Regions from separate parts of the Clostridium isatidis genome, predicted to be linked through region 1. Evidence: predicted binding sites of a transcription regulator. Region 1 holds the regulator's gene; the other holds the start of a gene.
The links. The regulator HrcA, encoded in region 1, represses chaperone genes, less so after heat shock. The targets are predictions, from matches to a motif close to TGTTAGCACTCNNNNNNNNNGAGTGCTAACA.

Region 1 (9,599 bases):
AATCATTAGATAGAAATGAAAAGAATAATTTAATAAGAGAAATATTAGACCCATCCATTGGAGATTTAATGGTTACTCCAAAGGATGTTGATGTAATAATGGATTCTTTATCAAAGGTTATAGCAAATGGAATTAATATGGCAATTCAGCCTAATTTAGATATGGAAGAAATAAATGCATTTATGGGCTAGATAAAAAAGTATTAAATTATTAATAATTATGTAACTCTCCTAATATATATATAAAGAGAGAAGGGGGAGTTACATTTGTATTCATTAAAAGAAACAATTTCAAACAAGCATAAAAGAAAAAAGCTAAATATAAAAGGCAGTTTTGACATAGGATATATAATTCTTATATTAGGAATATTAATATTCTTAATAAGATTTATGGGGACGATAAATAAATATGATCAATTAAGTAGGTTTGCCCATATTAATTTACTAAATTATAGTATGCCTGTTGTAAAAGTTCAAATTTTTGATGAAAATAATATTAATGACGATGATATATCTTTGAAAAATGTTATATTAGAAAGCATCGGATTAAAAGGAATAAGTGCATATAAAATTATAGGAAAAGAACTTGGAGTATTTTATAATGGTCTTCAGAAATTTTTTACTGATTCACCAATAGCGAATATAAAACCTTTTTCTTTAAAAAAAGAAAGTATTGCGACAGTAAGTGAAGAAGAATTAGCAGAATTAAATAAAGTTAGTCCTGCCTATGATGAAAGTTTAAAGAAGCTTTTAGATAATTCTAAACCAGAAGTACTAATATTACACACTCATGCAATAGAAAATTATGCAGAGGTAGGAGAACTAACAACAGATAGTAATTTTAATGTTGTTGGAGTTGGAGAAATTTTAGCTAAGGAATTAGAAGAAGGATATGGAATATCTGTAATACATGATAAAACTAATCATAGCATTTCTTATAATGATAGCTATAAGAGATCGAACGAAACTTTAAATAGTTATTTACAAGAATATGGAGATTTTAAATTGATAATTGATTTGCACAGGGACAGTGTTACTAATAAAGATGCAGTAACTATAAACTTAAATAATCAAAATTTGGCTAGACTAATGTTTGTTTTGGCAGAAAACAGTGATAGATATGCTGCTAATTTAGAATTGGCTAATAAGTTATTAAATATTTCGAACTCTTTATTTCCTGGATTAATGAGAAATAATTATATTTATCCAGTAGGGGCTACTGCTATAAATTATAGCTTAAGTGATAATTTTATATTAATAGAAGTTGGATCAAATGTAAATGAAGCTCAAGAGGCAAAGCTATCTGCAAAATATATTGCCAGAATAGTTGCTGAATATATAAATGGTCAGTAATTGAATAAAAAATTAAAAAATGAGCATCCTTTAGATAGTAAAAAAAATCTAGGGGGTGCCCTTTTGTTTAATAAGAAAATATTAACTGGTATAATTATATTCTTTAGCATAGTATTAGTTGGCTTTATTAGAATAAATATCATCAATACTAAGGCTTTGTCACCAACAGGTGAAGGAGAAAATAATTATGAAATTATTAGTAATGAGTTTGGAGATGACTTCAAGGAATTTATTAAAGATGATGCAGAGATAAAAATATATATTCCAACTGAAGAGGAGGATAAAATGACTGTAAAAATAGCTGATAAGGAAATTTATATTAATGATGATAATGTATTTTTAAATAAAATTAAAGAAGCTGCTAATTTTGCATATAATAAAATTTCATCATTTGCTGACAATATAATTGATAAACTGAATATTAATGATAAAAATAATACAGAGGATAATAAAAATAATACACAGGATGATTTAGATAAAATTGTTGATGAATTTATAAAAGAAATAGAATAGAAGATTTGATAGTTAACATTTATATTGACAGTAATCTAGTGTGGTGTGATATAATTTAGTTTGATTTAATATAATGGGGGTGAAATGGCTATTTAGCTATATTAATGCTAATAGTTAAAATATGAGTAGTAACAGACAAAAATATATTAGAAATTTTTCAATAGTTGCCCATATAGATCATGGCAAATCAACCCTAGCAGACAGGCTACTAGAAGCTACAGGAACTCTTACCCAAAGAGAAATGGAAGAGCAGACTCTAGATAATATGGAAATTGAAAGAGAAAGAGGAATAACAATTAAGTCTACAGAAGCTCGACTTATTTATAGAAAAGAAAATGGAGAGGAATATATCCTAAATTTGATTGATACTCCTGGACACGTAGATTTTACATATGAAGTTTCAAGAAGTTTAGCAGCTTGTGAAGGAGCAGTTTTAATAGTTGATGCAACACAAGGTGTTCAAGCTCAAACTTTAGCGAACTGTTATTTAGCTTTAAATAATGATTTGGAAATAGTTCCAGTAATAAATAAAATAGATTTACAGTCAGCAAGGCCAGAAGAAGTGAAGACTGAAATAGAAGATATAATTGGAATAGAGGCTGCTGATGCTCCAATGATATCTGCCAAAACAGGACTAAATATAAATGATGTGTTAGAAGCAATAGTAGATAAAATACCAGCTCCAAATGGTGATGAAAATGCTCCGTTGAAGGCTTTAATATTTGATTCTTATTATGATAGCTATAAAGGGGTAGTATCTCATGTAAGAATTTTTGATGGGGTAGTTAAGGCAGGAACTAAGATAAAATTAATGGCTACAAATAAAGTTTATGAAGTAACAGAAGTTGGAGTTTTCACTCCAAAACCATTAGCAACAAGTGAGTTAAGAGCTGGTGATGTTGGTTACATTGCAGCTTCTATAAAAAATGTTAGAGATGCCAGAGTTGGAGATACAATTACATATGCTGATAATCCTATAAAAGAACCATTACCAGGATATAAGCCAGCTATACCTATGGTTTATTCAGGTATTTATCCAGTTGACGGAGCAAAATATCAGGAGTTGAAAGATGCTCTTGAAAAGTTACAAATAAATGATGCTGCTTTAAATTTTGAACCGGAAACATCAGTTGCTTTAGGTTTTGGATTTAGATGCGGTTTCCTAGGATTATTACATATGGAAATAATTCAAGAAAGAATTGAAAGGGAATTTAATTTAGATATTATAACTACAGCTCCATCAGTTATTTATAAAGTAAAGAAAACTAATGGAGAAATTATTGATCTTACAAATCCAACTAATCTTCCAGAAGCTACAGAAATTGAATATATGGAGGAGCCAGTTGTAAGAGCTAGTATTATTACGCCATCGGATTATGTTGGAGCAGTAATGGAATTATGTCAAGAAAGAAGAGGAACTTTTATTGACATGCAATATTTAGAGGAAACTAGAGTTTCAATAAATTATGATATTCCTCTAAATGAAATAGTATATGACTTTTTTGATACTTTAAAATCTAGAACAAGAGGTTATGCTTCATTAGATTATGAATTAAAGGGATATACCAGAACAGAATTGGTAAAACTAGATATACTTTTAAATGGAGATATAGTAGATGCTTTATCTATGATTGTTCCAAAGGAAAAGGCTTATGCAAAAGGTAGAGCAATTGCAGAAAAATTAAAAGAAATAATTCCACGTCAATTATTTGAAGTACCAGTCCAAGCAGCTATTGGATCAAAGATAATTGCAAGAGAAACTATTAAGGCAATGAGAAAAGACGTTCTTGCTAAATGTTATGGTGGAGATATTACTAGAAAGAAAAAACTGTTAGAAAAGCAAAAAGAGGGAAAGAAGAGAATGAGACAGGTTGGATCTGTTGAAGTTCCTCAAGAAGCATTTATGTCTATTCTAAAGGTAGATAAATAAACTAACAAGGGCCAAGATTATAATAATCTTGGCCCTTGTTAGATACAAAAAGAGTAAGGTGGTAATAATATATTATATTAAAGGATCAATAAAAGAGTTCAAATTTTTTTTATTTAAGATAAACTTTTTCTATATAATTATAAGCTTTAGATAAATCATAAGAATTTGCAATAGATTTTAAGTAGGGGATATATTTATATTCATCTAAATCAATAAATTTTGGTATTTTAGGATTTATTCTAAAATAATTAGATTTCAATAATTCTTTGCAATACATGTTATTTAAATCTTCCATACCGTCCATAAGAAGTGATAAAATTGGAGACTTCATTTTATTAAAGGGATTAAAGGCCCATTGAAAAAGGCCCCAGTTTTTATTTTTACCATTTATTTTTTCTGGAATATTACCAGTACCTATAGATAAAATTTTAATATTATTAAGACTATAGTCTTTCTTATAAGCTTTATATACAAATAGCAGGGAAACAGCTGAAGGTGAATTAGCTACAACCCCTCCATCGATATATTGCTTGTAAGATGGGAAATAAGCAGGTGCTGCTGAACTAGATAAAATAGCATCTTTTACTGATATATTTTCTGTGCCATCTTTAATAAAATTATTGAAAAATACTGGTTCCCAGGTAAAATCATCAGTGCTATTAATATTAAAAGAAGGAATTAAAATTTTTTGTTTTAAATCTTTTAATTTCATATCATTCTCAAAATAATTGGATAATATATTATTTAAATTTATACTTTTATATTTTGCTTTAAATAAGTTAATTTTTGCATTAGAAAAGATTTTCCTTGTTGTTGTAATATTATATAAATTTCTTATTTCATCAACAGAAACTCCTTTGGCCAAAAGTGAAGCTATTATTGATCCAGTGGAAGTTCCTGAAAGTAAATCTACTTTTTTTAATAAATCAGGATATTTAAGAACTATCCTATGTAATATCTCAATGCTTAAAGCACCTCTTATTCCTCCGCCATCAAAGGTTAGAATTTTAAAACTTCTCAATTTACTTCCTCTATAATTATTAATATATGATTATTTTATTCTTAAAAGATAATCTTGTTAAATTAGAAAATTAAATTTACATAAAAAATAATTGTAATTAAAAGTACCCCCCTTAAATATATATAAACTAACAAAGATTATTGAAAGGGTGGTATTATGTTAGAAGCTAAACTTAGAGACACAAGAAAAAAGGGAAAAGTCTTAAGAAGATTAGGACAAGTTACTGGAACTATTAGAAGAAAAGATGGAGATATTATTCCTATATCTATGGTAATGCATAAGTTAGAAACCTATCTTTCAAGATATGGATTAGGATCTAAATTTGATATAAATTTTGAAAATGAAAAAATTAATGTGAAAATAGATAGAGTTCAGAGAGATTTGCTTGTTCATAATATTATAAATATAGACCTTATAGAATTATAAAACAATTCAGTGTATATTTTGGGTATAAATGGCTGCTGCAAAATTTGTAGCAGCTTTATTAATTTACTTATTAATTGTTACTTATTTATCTATAAAACTTCAAACTTTAAACTTCAAACTTTAAACTCCAAACTTTAAACTCCAAACTTTAAACTCCAAACTGAATATGTGTGGCTTTATATTTAAAATAACAATTGATATAATATTTTAAATAAAAATAATAAATTAATAATGAAAGAGAGATATTAATATGAAAAATATGTCATTATATATACATATTCCTTTTTGTAAACAGAAGTGTTTTTATTGTGATTTCCCTTCTTATGCTAATATAGATTATTTAAAAGAGGATTATGTAGATGCTTTATGTAAGGAAATTGAAAATAAAAACATTACATATAATATAAAAAGTATATTTGTAGGAGGAGGGACACCTTCATATTTAAATTCTAAACAACTAGAAAAATTATTAATAACAATTAATAAACTTAATTTAGATGAAAATATTGAATTCACAATGGAAGCTAATCCTGGAACCTTAGATGAGGAAAAGCTAATTGTAATGAAAAATTGTGGAATAAATAGAATTAGTATGGGATTACAGGCGGTTCAAAATTCGTTATTAAAAGATATTGGAAGAATTCATACTTTTAATGTTTTTGAAGAAAATTTTAAATTAGCTAGAAAGGTTGGTTTTAATAATATAAATGTTGATCTTATGTTTGGATTACCTTCTCAAACTGTAGAGGATTGGAAAGATTCCTTAGAGAAAATAGCTTCCTTGGAACCAGAGCATATATCAGCATATAGTTTAATAGTTGAAGAGGGAACAGCTTTTTATAAACTTTATGAAAAAAATAAATTAATACTTCCTTCAGAGGAAATGGAAAGAGACATGTATAAAATAACAAAAGAGATTTTAAATTTTTATGGTTATAAACAATATGAAATATCAAATTATGCTAAGGATGGATTTGAGTGTTATCATAATAAGGTTTATTGGAGAAGTAAGGAGTACATTGGCTTGGGATCTTCTTCGGCTTCTTTTATAGACGGAAAAAGAATAAAAAATATTGAAAATGTTAAAAAATATATAGAAAAAGTAAATGCTGAAGAAGCTGTAACTGAGGAAATTTATTATAATTCAAAGGAAGATAATATAGAAGAATTTATGTTTATGGGACTAAGATTAATAGAAGGTATTAATATGGAAGAATTTAAAAGAAGATTTAATATTAATATTATGGATATTTATAAAAAAATAATTGAAAAAAATATAGAGAAAGATTTGTTAGAAATAAAAGGAGGCTATTTAAGGCTTACAGAAAAGGGAATTGAATTATCTAATTATGTAATGAGTGATTTTATTTTAAACTGATAAGATATTATAAGAAAATTGTAGCAATTTAGAGATAAATATATATAATTTTAAATTTTTAAGAAAAATATATAAAATCTAAACCTTAATATAATTGACAAAATATATAAGAAATACTATATTTGTATTGTAGTCATTAGCACTCGGGCGGAACGAGTGCTAACAGATAGAGGTGATAGAATGACTATTATTGATGAAAGAAAAATAAAAATACTTCAGGCTATCATTAATGACTATATACTTACTGGAGAGCCAGTAGGATCAAGAACAATAGCTAAAAAATATAATTTGGGTGTTGGTTCTGCTACAATTAGAAATGAAATGGCTGATTTAGAAGAAATGGGCTTACTAGAACAACCACATACTTCTTCAGGTAGAATACCTTCTAATAAAGGATACAGATTATATGTAGATAAATTAATGGGTACTGGAAGTTTAACGAAGGAAGAAGAGCTTAGAATAAAGGAATATATTTTAAAATCTGCAATGCATGAAGTTGATAAGGTGGTAAAAGAAGCTTGTTCTTTATTATCAGAGTTGACTAACTTAACTACAGTCGTTAAGGCTCCATCAGTAAAAAGCAGTTATATAAAGTCAATTCAGTTGTTTCCAATTGACAATCATAATTTGGTTTCTGTAATAGTGGCAGATAATGGTGTTATTAAAAATCAAATTATTAGATTGAGCCAAATGCCAGGAAAAGAAACTATTCAAATGATCAATGAAGTATTAAATGTAAGATTAAGAAATTTATCTATTGAACAAATTAATTTAGAGGTAATTAATAAAATTAAAAATGAATTATCTGGATATGATGAATTATTTAATGCAATTCTACCAGCTTTATATGAAACTTTAAAAGAATCAGAAAAGGAAGAAATTTTTGTAGAAGGAGCAACAAATATATTTAATTATCCAGAATATAACAACATAGACAAAGCTAAAGAAATAATATCTTTAATAAATGATAAAGAAAATTTAGTAGACTTAATTGAGCCTTCAAATGGTATAACCATTAAAATTGGAGAAGAAAATAATTTTCCAGAAGCAAAAGATTGTTCAGTTATATCTGCACAATATTATTTTAATGGTAGACCTATAGGAACAATAGGATTAATAGGGCCTAAGAGAATAAATTATTCAAGGGTCGTAGCCATAATGAATAAGGTAATGATTGAGCTAAATGAAAGCTTGAAAAATCAACTATTAGAATAAAAGAGATGAGGTGTTGTTTTGGAAGATAATAATAAGCCATTAGAAGACTTAGTTGAAGAAGTTAAAAAAGATGAAGAAGTAAATAATAAAGAAGTAAATTCTAATGGAGAAACAGAAACAAATGAAACTTCTGAGAAAGCAGAAGAGGCTTTAGACGAAAATAATGAAGATAAAGAAAGCGAATTAGAAGCTATGAGAAAATTAAAAGATGAAAACAAAAGACTGAATAATGAGTTGGAAGCATTAAAAGATAGACTTCTCAGAGTTTCAGCGGAATATGATAATTATAGAAGAAGAACTACTAAAGAAAAAGAAGGAATCTATAGTGATGCATGTAGTGATGTATTAAAAGAAATGGTTCCTGTTTTAGATAATTTAGAAAGAGCAATGACTGTTGACGGAAATTTAGATGACTTTAAAAAAGGAATTGAAATGACAATAAAGCAATTTAAAACTGCTTTTGAAAAATTAGGCGTGGAGGAAATTGATGCCAGTGGAAAGTTTGATCCGAATTTTCATCAAGCAGTTATGCATATAGAAGATGAAAACTATGGAGAAAATGAAATTGCTGAAGTATTCCAAAAAGGATATAAAAGAGGCGAAAAAATAATTAGATATACTATTGTAAAGGTAGCTAATTAGTTAAGTATATTGTAAAACATAAATCTTTAAAATTTTAGGAGGAAAAATTATGGGAAAAATTATAGGAATAGATTTAGGAACAACAAATTCATGTGTTTCAGTTATGGAAGGTGGCGAACCAGTTGTAATAACAAACTCAGAAGGTTCTAGAACAACTCCATCAGTTGTATCTTTCCAAGCTAATGGAGAAAGACTAGTAGGTCAAGTAGCTAAAAGACAAGCGATTACTAATCCAGATAGAACAATAATATCAATTAAGAGACATATGGGAACTAACCATAAAGTCAACATAGATGGAAAAGAATATTCACCACAAGAAATTTCTGCAATGATTCTTCAAAAAATCAAAGCTGATGCAGAAGCATATTTAGGAGAAAAAGTTACTCAAGCTGTAATTACTGTTCCAGCATACTTTAACGATTCAGAAAGACAAGCAACAAAAGACGCTGGTAAAATAGCAGGACTTGAAGTTTTAAGAATAATAAATGAGCCAACAGCGGCATCTTTAGCCTATGGATTAGATAAAATGGATACTAACCAAAAAATCTTAGTTTATGATTTAGGTGGTGGTACATTCGACGTATCTATTCTAGAACTTGGTGATGGAGTATTTGAAGTGTTAGCAACAAATGGAGATACACACCTAGGTGGAGATGATTTTGACCAAAAGATAATGGATTATATTGCTGATACATTTAAGGCTGAACATGGAATTGATTTAAGAAATGATAAAATGGCAGTTCAAAGATTAAAAGAAGCTGCTGAAAAAGCTAAAATTGAATTATCATCATCAATGCAAACTAATATTAACTTACCATTTATAACAGCAGATGCAACTGGTCCAAAACATATAGATATGAATTTAACTAGATCTAAGTTTAATGAACTTACTAGTGATTTAGTTCAAAGATCAATTGAACCAATGAAGAAAGCTCTAAGTGATGCTGGACTTTCAATTGGAGATATTGATAAGATTATTTTGGTTGGTGGTTCTACAAGAATTCCAGCAGTTCAAGAAGCTGTTAAGAACTTTACAGGAAAAGAACCATCTAAGGGAGTTAACCCAGATGAATGCGTAGCAATGGGTGCTGCTATTCAAGCAGGTGTTTTAACAGGAGAAGT
Region 2 (9,599 bases), 1.3 Mb from region 1:
GGTCATTATAAACATGACTGCTCCTACTGCAACTATACTAAGAATAGCAGGATAGGTCATGGCTGACTTAACCTTATTATTAATTTTATTTTCCTTCTCAAAATGTACTGACATTCTAAGCATCATTTCATCAATATTTCCACTGATTTCACCAGATTCAACCATTTTTATTAGTAATTGTGGGAAATATTTTTTATATTTTGCCATTGATTCTGATAAAAGTTCACCTTTTTTAATATCATCCTCAATTTCAGATAAGATTTCCCTTAGTTTTTTATTAGGTATTTCCTTTGATAAAATATTTATACTATTTGTAATTGATACACCTGCATCTAACATAGTATAAAACTGCCTACAGAATATCGCTAAATCCTTTTTGGTTACTTTTTCAAACATTTTTAATTCTATTGGCTTACTTTCAACTATTTCTTCTATTATTAAAGGATAATAACCACTTGAAGTTATCATATTTATTACATCATCCCTGGAACTTGCTTCAAATTTACCTTCTATTTTAGTTCCATCTTCCTTCATGGCTCTATATTTATAAACTTTCATAACTTCTTATCACCCCTTATATATCCCCTAACAATGTTATAGTTGCAAGTTCCTGCATGGTTGTTGTTCCATTTAAAACTAGTTTTTTACACTCATCTTCAAGGGTTGTCATTCCATGCTTTATTGATATATCTTTTAAAATATCAGAATCCCTTGTTTTATTTATAATATCTCTATGTTCTCTCGTTACTTCCATTATCTCGTAAACACCAATTCTTCCAATATATCCTGTACCATTACAATGGCCACAGCCTTTTCCCTTATAGAGTTTTAATGTTCCATTAGAACTTCCAGTAAGAGTTTTTCTTTCATATTCTGAGGCTTCATATTCCTCTTTGCAATATTGGCATATTTTTCTAACTAATCTTTGAGCTATTACTCCTACAACTGAGCTGGCAACCAAATAGGGCTCAACTCCCATATCAACTAATCTAGTTATTGAAGATGGTGCATCGTTAGTATGTAGAGTACTTAAAACCAAGTGACCTGTTATAGCTGCTTTTATAGCAATTTGAGCAGTTTCTTCATCTCTAATTTCCCCAATCATGATTATATCTGGGTCTTGTCTTAAAATACTTCTCAAGCCGCTTGCAAAGGTTAATCCAGCTTTTGTATTAACGTTAACTTGATTAATTCCATCAAGGGTATATTCAACCGGATCCTCTACAGTAATTATATTTACATTACTAGAATTAAGTTCACTTAACACAGTATATAAAGTTGTTGATTTACCACTTCCCGTTGGACCAGTAACCAATACTATTCCATGGGGATTTGAAATTATATTATTTAACTTTTTTAGATTTTCCTTAGTCAATCCAAGATACTCTTTTCCAACCTTATAGTTATCTCTATTTAAAATTCTTATAACTACCTTTTCACCATTTACTGTTGGAAGAATTGAAACTCTAAGATCAACATCAGTATTTCCTATTTTAGTTATTATTCTTCCATCCTGTGGTATTCTTTTTTCTGCAATATTTAAATTCGCTAGTATTTTTATTCTTGTTATTAATGGAGCTAAACTCTCAATTCCTAAGGTATTTATAGTTGTAAGTTCTCCATCAATTCTATATCTTATTCTAATTTCCTTCTCAAAAGGTTCTATATGAATATCAGATGCTCTCATTTCAATTGAGTTCTTAAATAAATACTCTATCATTTTAACTACTGGCGCATTCTTTACATCATCAACCTCTTCTACATCTACTGATATAGTTTTTGCTTCTAAGGTTTCTTTTGATAATTCTTCTGCAGCCTTGTTAACACCTTCACTGCTATAATTTATTTTTACAAACTTGTCTATATCTTTTTTAGGCGCAATAAAAGTTTTTACAGCCAAACCTGTAGATATAGAAATATCATCAATTGCAAATATATTTAATGGATCCGACATTGCAACCAATACTTTATCTTCTTCAAATCCAAATGCAATTAAATTATATTTATTACAAAGATTTTGAGGTACAATTTTAATTGCTTTTTTATCAAAGTTAATATTGTTTAAATCTATCTTTTTTATCCCCGTCTGAGCTTCAATAGCATCAATTATGTCTTCTTCTGATACAATTCCGCTTTCAATTAAAACTTCTCCCAATTTTTTACCTAAAATCTTTTGAGTTTTTAATGCACTTTGAAGTTGAGAAGGAGTTATTTTTTCCGCCATTAACAGAATATCTCCAAGCCTTTTCTTTTGCACTAAAGCCATAAACTCCCCTCCTATCCGAATATTCTTATGTTTAGAACATTTATAACTTGATTAACTTAATATTAATTTATATAATATTAAGTTTCAATGGTAATATTTTATTTAATTACCTTTAAAATTTAACAAAAAAACCTAGATAAAATTGTAAAATACTGTCGCCTAAAATCATTGATATAAATGTTCCCAGAGCTATATAAGGTCCAAAAGCTATTTCAGATTTTCTGCCTTTAACTTTTAATATTAAAATAATACTTGCTGCTATTCCTGCTATTACTATTCCTAAAAATAAAGCTACTAATATTAACCTTAATCCCAAAAACAAGCCACATAAGGCTGCAATTTCATAATCTCCTTCACCCATTCCCCTTGTTATTTTTACTATTAGAAAGATAATTAAAAATCCTACTATACATCCTAATAGCTTATCTTTATAATTTATCTCATTAAAATAGGCTCCAAGAGTTATATAAATTATTGCCAAAATTAAGCCAAAAACTATAGTTGATGTATACACTTCCATAGTTTTAAAATCTATAGCAGAAATAACTATTAATAAGGAAGAAAAAATTGAAAGAAAAATTGTACTTATACTAATTCCATAAAAATAAAATATTACAACATATATAATTCCATTTAATAGTTCAATTAAGGGATATATTATAGATATTTTTTCATTACACTTTCGACATCTGCCCCTTAAAAATATATAACTAAATATGGGAATTAAATCGTAAGCTTTTAAATTATATCCACAGTTTGTACAATGAGAAGATGGAAAAGCTATTGATTCTTCTCTAGGTATTCTATAAATACATACATTTAGGAAGCTTCCAATAGTAATTCCTAAAATAAATATAATTAAATACAATTAGTTCACCTGCCTTGCTATTCTCGGTCATTGCTGTTATTTATAGATTTTAATTAATTATTATTATGTTTTTGTTCCATTAATTATAACACTAATAAAAAATAAATACTGTTTATTTAAGGTATACTAACTATTTTTTATTTTAACAAACAATTTCCGAACAAATATTATATTACCATTTTATTTTTTGTTTGGCAATATAAGGATAAATTTTTCTAAAAAATATTAAAATTTTTACTATATTTATTTTTCATACTGTTTTTTTATTATAAATTTTTAAATAAATTATTTGTGAAAGATTAAATTTTAATAGTTTAATATTCAAAATATAAAAAAAAGGAATATGATACTTCTTATATAAATCAGCATCATATTCCTTTTATTTAAGTTTTTTTTTGATTAGTACATTCCTTCCATTCCTGCACCAGCTGGCATTGGATTTTCTTTTTCTGGAGCATCAACTACTGCTGCTTCTGTAGTTAAGAATGTTGCTGCAACTGAAGCCGCATTTTGTAGTGCTGATCTTGTAACCTTAGTTGGGTCAACTATACCAGCCTTAATCATATCAACATATTCTCCTCTTAAAGCATCGTATCCAATTCCTGCTTCTGAATTTCTAACCTTTTCTATTATTACTGAACCTTCAAGACCTGCATTAGTTGCAATTTGTCTCATTGGTTCTTCTAATGCTCTTACTATAATGTTTATACCTATTTGAGTATCTTGTACATCAGAAGTTACCTTAGCTACTTCGTTAATTACATTAACATAAGCAGCTCCACCACCTGCTACAATACCTTCTTCAACAGCTGCTTTTGTAGCTGCTAAAGCATCTTCTATTCTTAATTTCTTTTCTTTTAATTCTGTTTCTGTAGCTGCACCAACCTTAATTACAGCAACTCCACCAGCTAATTTAGCTAATCTTTCAGTTAATTTTTCCTTATCAAATTCTGACGTTGTTTCTTCTATTTGAGCTCTTATTTGAGCAACTCTTTCTTTAATATCTTCGCTTGAACCTCTACCATTTACTATAGTAGTAGTTTCTTTAGTTACTTTTACGCTTTCAGATTGTCCAAGCATATCTAAAGTAACATCTTTTAATTCTATTCCTAATTCATCTGAAATTACCTTACCACCTGTTAATATAGCAATATCTTGAAGCATTTCTTTTCTTCTATCTCCAAAGCCTGGCGCTTTAACTGCAACACAAGTGAAAGTTCCTCTTAACTTATTAACTACTAATGTAGTCATTGCATCGCCTTCAACATCTTCAGCTATTATTAATAATTTCTTACCTGATTGAACTATTTGTTCTAATATTGGAAGAAGTTCTTGTATGTTAGATATCTTTTTATCTACTATTAATATATATGGATTATCTAGTACAGCTTCCATTTTTTCTGTATCTGTTACCATGTAAGCTGATACATATCCTCTATCAAATTGCATACCTTCAACAACGTCTAGTTCTGTTCCCATTGATTTTGATTCTTCAACAGTAATAACACCTTCGTTACCTACCTTTTCCATTGCATCAGATATTAATTTACCAATTTCCTCATCTGCTGCAGAAATTGCTGCAACTCTTGCTATATCTTCTTTTCCATTAACAGGCTTTGAAGCTTTCTTTATTTCTTCAACAGCCTTATCTACAGCCATTTTAATACCATTTCTGATTAAAATTGGGTTAGCTCCAGCAGTTACATTTTTTAAACCTTCTCTTATAATTGATTGAGCTAAAAGAGTTGCTGTTGTAGTACCGTCCCCTGCAACGTCATTTGTTTTTGTTGCAACTTCTTTAACAAGCTGAGCTCCCATATTTTCATATGGATCTTCTAATTCTATTTCTCTAGCAATTGAAACACCGTCATTAGTGATAAGTGGTGCACCAAACTTTTTACTTAAAACAACGTTTCTTCCCTTTGGGCCTAATGTTACTTTAACTGTATCAGCTAAAGCATCAACCCCTTCTTGCATCTTTCTTCTTGCGTCTTCACCGAATTTAATCAACTTTGCCATAATCTGAACCTCCTTATTCTACTATAGCTAATATATCTTCTTGTTTTAAAATTGTATATTCTTCTCCGTTTACCTTTACATCTGTTCCTGCATATTTTGAATAAAGTACTTTATCTCCAACTTTTACTTCCATATCACATCTTTTTCCATCAATTATTGCTCCAGGTCCTACAGCCACAACCTCGGCTTCTTGAGGTCTTTCCTTTGCAGATCCAGTTAGAACTATTCCACTTTTTGTAGTTTCTTCTGCTTCTAACTTTTTAATAACTACTCTATCTGCTAATGGTTTGATATTCATAAAAATCCCTCCTATAATTCTGTTAATCATTTTATGGTTGTTAGCACTCATTACATTCAAGTGCTAACAATGTTATAATAATCTTTTATTTTTTTAAAATCAAATTGTTAAAATTATACTATCTAGCTATATATTCTAAATATTGAATATTTTCAGTAAATATCTTTATTTTTCTCACTCTTTTTATATTTTGCTTTATTTTTTATATACGGGAACTCATTGTATTATTATATTACTTCTAGTATCTTTTTATTCGTATCTTCCAGCAATTTTATGCTAGCCCCTAAAAGGATCCAAAATATTGGAGCTACCATAATTACACTTATATTGAAAAATCCCTGAAACATATAACCTAATATTGTTAAAAAAAGTATTTTACTAATATAATTTCTTCTATTCTTAAAAAGCATTATAAGAATTGCACCTAAGAATATTGAATACAGCAACAAACTGAATATTCCATTACTAACAGCATACTCAAGATACTCATTATGAGATTTATCAACCACTTCATTAAATTTTAATATATGTTCCATCATTTCTTCTGGATAATCATCAGTTAATCTATTTTTCAACGTATCTGGTCCATATCCTAATAACGGCTTATCAATAAATGCTCTAAAGGATATCTTTAAAATATTAGCTCTAGCCCCTGCTGAATTTATCAACTCGCCATCTTCAGAAAACACTATTTCCCTATCTGCCCTTTTTAGAACTTTATTATCTGTAGTTAAATTCAAAACGCCAAAAATTACTGTAAAAGAAATAAATACTAATAATGCTCTCTTAAGCAAATACTTCTCTTTTAATATAAATAATAATCCTATAAATGAATAAATCAGAAAAGCAAGCCATCCTCCCCTTGTTAAAGTACACAATAAAGCTGCAAATAATATTGAAGAATAAATAAGATACTTACTTATACCTTTAAAAATATATATTGAAACTGATAAAAATAAAAAAATACATAAATAACTAGAGAAAAAATTTCTATGCCCTATAAAGCCAATACTCTCATTACCAATTATTTTTCCAAACATCCAATATTGCACTGGATCAAAACCGTAAAACTGAATTACTCCATACAATCCCATAATGCATGAAAAAGTTAAAACTATATTTATTAAAGCTTTATTTATTATTAAATATTTAGATGATAATAAAAAAAGTAATATATAAATACAATAAATAAAAAAGCCTTCTCCCCTTTCATGATTTCCCATAAAAGCAACGTATTTGTATGGTGATAATATGCTTGGAATAAAAATAGTCAGAAGAAAGACTAATGCTAGCTTATGATATAAATTAAATTTTGTGAATTTTAATTTAATTAATGAATATAAAGAAAAAATTCCTATTATATAAAGAAACATTAACTTTCCCATAACATATCTCGGTGAGGATACATTTACAACTATAAAAGGCATTATTAAAATTACAGAATATAAAATTATATTTACTAAAGTTTCAGTTTCTATTTCTTTTCTGAATAAAGCTTTTAAATTTCCACTTAAATTTTTCATAAAATCCCCCGTAATAATTTATTAATTTACTTTTTTTTACTTAATAAGAATTATAAGTAATTACACGCTCATATTAACATTATATATTAATTTTCCATTCAAAGAAAATAGAATTAAAACTTTAATACAAGAGGGGACTATTACATTCTTAAGAAAATACTATTATGTAAATAGGAAAAAAGAAGATTGCTGACAATCTTCTCTTTTTTCTATAAGTTATTTTTATATATAATCTGAAACTAAAAATTTAAGCTTTTCCATTGCTTCCACAAACCATTATTTTATGAGCAACAATTTTTTTCATAGCTTCTTTTCCTGGTGTCATGTACTTTCTTGGGTCATTTGCGGTTGGGTTTTCATTAAAGTATTTTTTAACTGCATCAGAGAAAGGTATTTTTAAATCTGTTGCTACATTTACCTTACAAATTCCAAGAGATATTGCTTTTTTAACTAATTCATCTGGTACATCTGATGCTCCATGTAGAACTAATGGTACATCTACCATATCTCTTATTTCCTTTAATCTATCAAAATCAAGTTTTGCTTCCCCTTGATATAATCCATGAGCTGTTCCTATTGCAACTGCTAAGGAATCTATTCCTGTTCTTTCTACAAAGTCTCTTGCTTGCTCAGGATTAGTATATTTAGAGTCTTTTTCATCTACTATTAAGTCGTCTTCTTGGCCACCTAATCTTCCAAGTTCTGCTTCTACTGTTGCATCAAACTTATGAGCATACTCAACTACTTCTCTAACAATTCTTATATTATCTTCATAGTCTAAGTGAGATGCATCTATCATTGCTGATTTAAAGCCTAAGTCTATAAAGTGTTTAATTGCTTCAACATCTTCATAATGATCTAAGTGAATTGCTATTGGAATATCATACTCTTTAGCTGCAGTTTCAGCCATAGCTACTATATATTCTCCACCTGCATATGCTATTGTTGATGGTGTTCCTGCTAAGATTACTGGTGATCTTAATTCTGCTGCTGTATCTACTACTACTTGTAATGTTTCTAAATTATGAATATTAAAAGCTGGTATAGCATATCCTTCTCTTTGAGCCTTTTTTAACATTTCTCTTGTTGATAATATCTTCATATTTATTACTCTCCTTTATCTCAAATTCATTTCTTTCTTTCACTTTAAAAAGGACTTATCTTTAGTTCTAATCTTATAAAAAGCTTTTTATAAAAATTTAAACTTGTTTATCGTACTTGTGAATAATTACTCCCTTAACAACTCTATTAACAGTACCATCTGGTCTTGGATTATCTGGTGAAATTCCTAATCTCATTGAATTAAATAATCCAAACATTTGTCCGAATAACATATAATTAAACGCTGTATAAACTTCTGGAATTTCTTTACCATCAATTTCTATATATTTATCACATAAACCATTTAATTCTTCATTTTTTGTATAACTTATAACTGCTAACTTGTGATTTCCTACATCATTATGAATTTCTCTTATAAGATCCATATCATAAAGATTAGTATATTTATTAGTAGAGTTCATAAATATTACTAAAGTTTCGTCATTTATTATTGACTTTGGACCATGTCTAAAACCTAATACTCCTTCGCTTAGACTTACTACTCTTCCACTTGTAAGTTCTAGATTTTTAAGACACATTTCTTGAACTAAGCCTTTTAATACTCCCGAAGCTAAGTAAACTACTCTTTTTGCATCTAAATTAACTAATTCTTGCACATCTTGCCATCTATTTTCTAAAATATAATTTCCTTGTTTAACAACAATATCAACATATTTTTTAGTTTCATTTAAATTATCAATATCAAATATTAATAATGTTGCTAATAACATACAGCTAAAGGAACTTGTCATTGCAAAGCTCTTATCATTTGAAGCTTCTGGCATTAATATGCAAAGGTTATCATCACTGTTTACAGCCCTCTTTGCAAGTTCTCCATCTTTATTACAAGTAATAACTAGTTGGGCAATGTCCTTTACATTTTCCTCAAATAAATCGTATGCTCCAACACTTTCAGGGCTGTTTCCTGATCTTGCATAAGATACAAGAATTGTTGGTACATCTTCTTCAATAAATTCTGCTGGATTTGATACTATGTCAGTGGAAGCTATAGCTTCTACTCTTAAATTTAATTTTTTTGCTAAATATAGATATATAGTATCTCCAACATAATCTGAAGTACCTGCTCCAGTTAAAACTATTCTAGTATTGCTTTTTAATTTTTTATTTAAAAAAGTCTTTATTTTTTCCTCATTACTCTTCACTATGTTATAAGTTTCTTCCCATAACTTTGGTTGTTGCCTTATTTCTGTAATAGTATATTCTGCACCTAGTTCCTTCATTTTTTCTTCATTTATTCCAAAAATCATTTTAAATGCCTCCTTAATTGATTTCACCTTTTCACCTTATATCTTTGCAATAGATACGTATTTATAAGTAAAAAATATATATAATCTGAAATTAAATTTCAGCTACATCAATTTTATTAATTAAATCATTAACAACTTCTTCTTTAACAAAACCAGTTTCCTTCTCTAATGCATTTGCAGTTCCACAAGCTGCAGCAAGTTTTAAAGTATCTTCTATACTGTATCCCCTGTGTAAACCTATTGATATTCCAGCTAC

Region 2: a site for HrcA is predicted at 5,490-5,520, ahead of groES (co-chaperone GroES). Genes of this name have one in related genera too.

Annotation. Positions count from the first base shown of each region.
Region 1 is NZ_CP016786.1:1,971,567-1,981,165, reverse strand. Features, by position in the region: gene gpr (GPR endopeptidase) at 1-191, shown strand, start outside; gene BEN51_RS09425 (stage II sporulation protein P) at 267-1,352, shown strand; gene BEN51_RS09420 (hypothetical protein) at 1,416-1,865, shown strand; gene lepA (translation elongation factor 4) at 1,987-3,795, shown strand; gene BEN51_RS09410 (patatin-like phospholipase family protein) at 3,905-4,816, opposite strand; gene BEN51_RS09405 (hypothetical protein) at 4,973-5,242, shown strand; gene hemW (radical SAM family heme chaperone HemW) at 5,493-6,620, shown strand; gene hrcA (heat-inducible transcriptional repressor HrcA) at 6,801-7,835, shown strand; gene grpE (nucleotide exchange factor GrpE) at 7,854-8,477, shown strand; gene dnaK (molecular chaperone DnaK) at 8,527-9,599, shown strand, end outside.
Region 2 is NZ_CP016786.1:378,947-388,545, reverse strand. Features, by position in the region: gene BEN51_RS01940 (type II secretion system F family protein) at 1-558, opposite strand, end outside; gene BEN51_RS01935 (GspE/PulE family protein) at 575-2,266, opposite strand; gene BEN51_RS01930 (prepilin peptidase) at 2,379-3,134, opposite strand; gene groL (chaperonin GroEL) at 3,534-5,153, opposite strand; gene groES (co-chaperone GroES) at 5,167-5,451, opposite strand; gene BEN51_RS01915 (O-antigen ligase family protein) at 5,679-6,974, opposite strand; gene BEN51_RS01910 (tagatose bisphosphate family class II aldolase) at 7,222-8,076, opposite strand; gene BEN51_RS01905 (SIS domain-containing protein) at 8,174-9,343, opposite strand; gene pfkB (1-phosphofructokinase) at 9,435-9,599, opposite strand, start outside.